One region of the Buttiauxella agrestis genome, then DNA from elsewhere that is predicted to be linked to it. Evidence: predicted binding sites of a transcription regulator. Region 1 holds the regulator's gene; the other holds the start of a gene.
What was found. The regulator sigma-54, encoded in region 1, starts transcription at its own class of promoters, with help from an activator protein. The targets are predictions, from matches to a motif close to GTTGGCACANNTTTCGCTNT.
Positions count from the first base shown of each region.

Region 2: glnK (P-II family nitrogen regulator) is a predicted target of sigma-54. The motif match lies at 1,696-1,715, and genes of this name have one in related genera.

Region 1 covers NZ_UIGI01000001.1:492,919-496,087, forward strand. Annotated here, with positions in the region: gene rapZ (RNase adapter RapZ) at 1-171, opposite strand, end outside; gene ptsN (PTS IIA-like nitrogen regulatory protein PtsN) at 225-716, opposite strand; gene hpf (ribosome hibernation promoting factor) at 799-1,086, opposite strand; gene rpoN (RNA polymerase factor sigma-54) at 1,109-2,542, opposite strand; gene lptB (LPS export ABC transporter ATP-binding protein) at 2,591-3,169, opposite strand, start outside.
Region 2 covers NZ_UIGI01000001.1:3,829,165-3,832,333, reverse strand. Annotated here, with positions in the region: gene DY231_RS18080 (SmdB family multidrug efflux ABC transporter permease/ATP-binding protein) at 1-1,513, shown strand, start outside; gene glnK (P-II family nitrogen regulator) at 1,758-2,096, shown strand; gene amtB (ammonium transporter AmtB) at 2,129-3,169, shown strand, end outside.

The DNA.
Region 1 (3,169 bases):
CACGTCGATGCTGACTGCCGCAGAAATCTGTCGCTCTGCGAGAGTTTTGGCAAGATCAGGCAACAGCACCACTGGCAGGTTATCTACACAGTAGAATCCCATATCTTCTAGTGCACGCAAGGCTACAGACTTCCCTGAACCAGAGCGGCCGCTGACAATCATCAGCACCATTTTATCACTCCCCCAACTTCTCTTGCTGTGGCACGCACATGACCGCAGCCAGATTATTCACTTTCACTACCATGTTCGGTTTCGGTAATGATCTGATAAAGCTCTTCATCACTCTGCGCTGAACGCAGACGTCGGCAAATCGTTTTATCCGCCAGACGTTTTGCCACCAAAGACAAAGTGTGCAAATGTGTTTTTGTCTGATCGGCCGGAACAAGTAGCGCAAACATCAGGTCGACCGGCTGATTGTCAATAGCATCAAACGCGATAGGGGTTTCCAGTTTAATAAATACCCCAACGGCGCGGGTGGTATCTTCTTCCAGTTTTCCGTGAGGAATGGCGATACCATTGCCGATACCGGTACTGCCCATGCGCTCACGCGTCAGCACCGCCTCAAAGACGACTTGAGGTGGCAGACCGAGCTGTTTCGCCGCGAGTTCACTGATAATTTCCAGCGCACGTTTCTTACTTTGGCAATGTACATTGCTACGGGTACATTCTTTGTTCAGGACATTACTAAGTTGTAGAGCAGAATCGTTGTTCATCATAAGTTCACCTAAGCACTCTGTTGTGGCAACGGCCCGTTACTTCCGTAACGAGCCGTGAATGCCAAAACCGTTGCCTGGATTATCAGTGTTGTTTTAGTTTATCTTTATGTTTGGTTAACTGGCGCGCCAGTTTATCAATCAGACCGTCAATCGCCGCATACATATCCTGCCCTTCAGCGCTGGCATGTATTTCACCACCATTGATATGAAGTGTTGCGTCGGCAATATGCGTGACTTTTTCCACTTTTAACACAATATAGACTTGGTTAATCCTATCGAAGTACTGCTCCAGTTTGGCAAACTTCGTGCTCACAAAATCGCGCAGTGCGTCAGTGATTTCGACGTTTTGTCCTGTAATGTTGAGCTGCATAGTGTCTTCCTTATCGGTTAAGTCACACCAGTTGTTTACGCTGGTTTGACGGTGGTATGGATAAAGATTCTCGGTACTTCGCAACAGTGCGGCGTGCCACCATGATCCCCTGATCCGATAGCATAGTCGTTAACTTGCTATCACTCAGCGGTTTCGCAGGGTTTTCCGCAGCAATTAATTTCTTCACCAAAGCCCGAATAGCCGTGGAGGAGGCTTCACCGCCGCCCTCGGTATTGACATGACTTGAGAAGAAATACTTCAATTCAAAAATGCCTCGCGGACTGTGCAAATACTTTTGTGTGGTCACGCGGGAAATGGTGGATTCGTGCATTTCGACCACTTGGGCGATATCAGCAAGAACCATCGGTTTCATATGCTCTGCACCGAACTCAAAAAAGCCTTGCTGCTGTTCAACGATGCAGCGGCTAACCCGCAGCAAGGTATCATTGCGGCTTTCAAGGCTTTTGATCAGCCACTTCGCTTCTTGCAGGTTACTGCGAATAAATTGTGAGTCGCTGTCATTGCGGGCATTGGTGCCCATAGCAGCGTACTGTTGATTTATTTTTAGACGCGGGATGCTGTCGGCATTAAGTTCCACCGTCCAGCGGCCCTGAGTTTTTTTGACCAACACATCAGGGATTACATACTCTGGTTCGCTGGTCTGAATGGACTGGCCCGGACGCGGATCAAGCGACTGAATCAGGCACATCGCCTCTTTCAGCACTTCTTCTTTCAGACGCGTGACGCGCATCAGGCTGCGGAAATCATGGTTGGCGAGCAAGTCGAGATGTTCGCTGACAATCAGGCGAGCTTCGGCTAACCAGGGTGTTTCTCGCGCGAATTGTGAAAGCTGTATCAGGAGGCAATCACGAAGGTCGCGTGCGGCGACGCCGACAGGATCGAAGCGTTGCACGCGTTTGAGCACCGCTTCCACTTCGTCGAGGGTGATTTCTTCATCGCCCATGCTTTCGAGAATTTCATCCAGCGAAACGGTCAGATAGCCCATTTCGTCAACGGCATCAACAATAGACGTTGCAATAGCGGTGTCGGTATCAGAAAACGGAGTGAGATCGACCTGCCACATCAGGTAATCCTGGAGTGACTGGGTGGTTTCACCCTGATAAACCGGCAACTCGTCGTCTATATAGTCAGTTCCGGTTCCCGATGGCGTACCTGCGGTGTAAATTTCGTCCCAGCTGGTGTCCAACGGTAACTCGTCGGGCATCTCTTTTTGTTCGAGTGCCTCACGAGTATCTAACGCTTCATTTTCACGAACTTCCTGAGTTTCAATTTCTTCATGCAGATCGGTTTGCTCAAGCAGTGGGTTACTTTCCAGTGCTTGCTGAAGTTCCTGCTGTAATTCTAACGTCGACAGCTGCAACAGACGAATTGCCTGCTGTAACTGTGGAGTCATAGCAAGTTGTTGGCTGAGCCGTAATTGCAAACCTTGCTTCATATTCAGAGCGAACTTCCTCAGGTGTAATCGTTAATTATTCCTACCCTATCAGAGTCTGAACTCTTCGCCCAGATACACGCGTTTAACATGCTCGTCTTCCAGGATCTCGGCTGGAGTGCCATGGGCGATTAAATGGCCCTGGCTTACGATGTAAGCGCGTTCACATACGGCTAACGTTTCGCGTACGTTATGGTCAGTTATCAGCACCCCAAGCCCGCTGTCGCGTAAATGCTCGATGATTCGCTTGATGTCGATAACGGAAATTGGGTCAACACCTGCAAAAGGTTCATCCAAAAGAATAAATTTTGGATTTGCAGCCAATGCGCGAGCAATTTCAACACGGCGACGCTCACCACCGGACAAAGATTGCCCGAGGCTATTACGCAAATGCTCAATGTGGAACTCTTCCATTAGCTCATTGGCGCGGTCTTCACGCTGCTCGGTAGAAAGATCATCACGGATTTGCAGCACGGCCATTAAGTTATCGAACACGCTTAAACGGCGGAAAATAGACGCTTCTTGAGGCAAGTACCCAATACCACGTCGTGCACGTGCATGAAGCGGCAGCAGGCTGATGTCTTCATCATCAATAATAATGTTGCCCGCATCACGCGGAACAATACCGAC
Region 2 (3,169 bases), 3.3 Mb from region 1:
TAACCAGGCCGCCGTGGGTGTGGTGCAAAAGCTGCGTACCGACGTAATGGATGCCGCGCTGCGCCAGCCACTCAGTACCTTTGATACTCAGCCTGTCGGGCAATTAATTTCCCGTGTTACCAACGATACCGAAGTGATCCGCGATTTGTACGTCACCGTCGTTGCGACTGTTTTGCGCAGTGCAGCGCTGATTGGCGCGATGCTGGTGGCGATGTTCACCCTCGACTGGCGCATGGCGACGGTGGCAATTTGCATCTTCCCGGCAGTGATTATCGTGATGTTTATTTATCAGCGCTACAGCACGCCTATTGTGCGCCGGGTGCGCAGCTATCTGGCGGATATCAACGATGGCTTTAACGAAGTCATCTCCGGCATGAGCGTTATCCAGCAATTCCGCCAGCAGGCGCGTTTTGGCGAGCGCATGAATGCCGCCAGCCGCTCACATTATCTGGCGCGGATGCAAACCCTGCGCCTCGATGGTTTTTTACTCCGTCCGTTGCTGAGTCTTTTCTCCGCCATGGTGCTTTGCGGCTTGCTGATGCTGTTCGGTTTTACCTCGGTCGGCACCATTGAGGTCGGCGTGCTGTACGCGTTTATCAACTATCTGGGGCGTCTTAACGAGCCGTTAATCGAACTCACCACCCAACAATCCATGCTGCAACAGGCGGTGGTTGCTGGTGAGCGTGTGTTTGAGTTAATGGACGGTAAGCGCCAGGATTACGGCAACGACAATCGCCCGCTGGAAAGTGGCCGCATTGAAGTGGATAACGTGTCGTTCTCATACCGTGGCGATCGCCTGGTATTGCAGGACATTAATCTGGATGTTCCAGCGCGTAGTTTTGTGGCGCTCGTCGGGCACACCGGAAGCGGGAAAAGTACTCTCGCCAACTTGCTGATGGGCTACTACCCGCTGACAAAAGGCGAAGTTCGCCTTGATGGCCGCCCGCTTGATACTTTAAGCCACAGCGTGTTGCGCCAGGGTGTGGCGATGGTGCAACAAGATCCGGTGGTGCTGGCGGACTCATTCTTTGCAAACGTCACGCTTGGGCGCGACATCAGCGAAGCGGCAGTCTGGCAGGCGCTGGAAACCGTGCAGCTTGCGGAGCTGGCGCGCACCATGAGCGAAGGCATTCACACGCGTCTGGGTGAGCAGGGCAATAATTTGTCCGTTGGCCAAAAGCAGTTACTGGCGCTGGCGCGAGTGCTGGTGGATGCACCGCAGATCCTTATCCTCGATGAAGCCACGGCTAATATTGACTCCGGCACCGAGCAGGCTATTCAGCAGGCGCTGGCGGTTGTCCGCGAGCACACCACACTTGTGGTAATTGCGCACCGTTTATCGACGATAACCGATGCCGATACCATTATGGTGCTACATCGTGGGCAGGCCGTTGAGCGCGGCACGCACCGTGAATTACTCGCCGCCCAAGGGCGATACTGGCAAATGTATCAGCTGCAACTGGCTGGCGAAGAATTAGCCGCCGCTACGCGCGAAGAACCCGCCACCGCGTGATGCACCAAAATCACGCATAAAACCAATGGTTATCGCCATTGGTGCAGAAGTGAAACGCACCATGCACTTAAATGGTGCGTTTTTATTTCCTAAGAACTTTCTTAATCCCAGTCATCATTATTTCTCTCCTTAAAATCCCCATTTGGCGCAGCTTAACGCGCTGAAAAAAACTGCTTTCCAATTTTGGCATGACCTTTGCTTTATCTAAATCGTGTCGTTTGCCAATTCTCACTGGAGAGGATCTATGAAGCTAGTTACCGTGGTGATTAAACCGTTCAAACTCGAAGATGTGCGTGAAGCGCTGTCTTCAATCGGTATTCAAGGGCTGACTGTCACCGAAGTGAAAGGCTTTGGTCGCCAGAAAGGTCACGCTGAGTTGTACCGCGGTGCTGAATACAGCGTCAATTTCCTGCCTAAAGTGAAAATTGATGTAGCCATTGCCGACGATCAACTCGACGAAGTAATTGATGTTATCAGTAAAGCTGCCTACACCGGCAAAATTGGCGATGGGAAAATTTTCGTTGCCGAACTGCAACGCGTCATCCGCATTCGTACCGGCGAAGCCGACGAAGCCGCACTGTAATCGTCTTAGCCACTCGTGAAAGGGATGGAAAAATGAAGAAATTAGCCTCTATCTTAGGCGTTGTAGCCCTGGCACTTGCGCCATCAATCGCTCTGGCGGCACCCGCTGTGGCCGATAAAGCAGACAACGCCTTTATGATGATTAGCACCGCATTGGTGCTGTTTATGACAATTCCTGGGTTGGCGCTGTTTTACGGCGGCCTGATTCGCTCCAAAAACGTGCTGTCGATGCTGACGCAAATTACGGTCACGTTTGCACTGGTTTGCGTGCTGTGGGTGGTTTACGGCTACTCATTAACCTTCGGCACGGGCGGAAGTTTCTTCGGTAACTTCGACTGGGTGATGCTCAAAAACATCCAGCTCACCGCGCTGACCGGTTCGTTCTATCAGTATATTCACGTTGCGTTCCAGGGTTCTTTCGCCTGTATCACCGTTGGACTGATTGTCGGTGCGCTGGCTGAACGTATTCGTTTCTCTGCGGTGCTTATCTTTGTGGTGATTTGGCTGACACTGTCTTACCTGCCAATCGCACACATGGTGTGGGGCGGCGGTTTACTGGCAACGCACGGCGCGATGGACTTCGCAGGCGGTACAGTGGTTCACATCAACGCCGCGGTTGCAGGCCTGGTGGGCGCTTACCTGATTGGCAAACGTGTGGGTTACGGTAAAGAAGCCTTCAAACCACACAACTTGCCGATGGTCTTTACCGGTACGGCAATCCTGTACTTCGGTTGGTTCGGTTTCAACGCCGGTTCAGCCAGTGCTGCAAACGAAATCGCAGCCCTGGCGTTCGTGAACACGGTTGTTGCAACAGCGGCTGCGGTGCTGGGCTGGGTCTTCGGCGAGTGGGCATTGCGTGGCAAACCTTCTCTGTTGGGCGCGTGTTCCGGTGCCATTGCAGGCCTGGTCGGTATCACCCCAGCGTGTGGTTATGTTGGCGTCGGCGGCGCACTGATTATCGGTATCGTGGCGGGCCTGGCTGGTTTGTGGGGCGTGACGCTGCTGAAGAAATGGCTGCGCGTTGATGACCCTTGCGACGTGTTCGGTGTCCACGGCGTGTGCGGTATCGTTGGT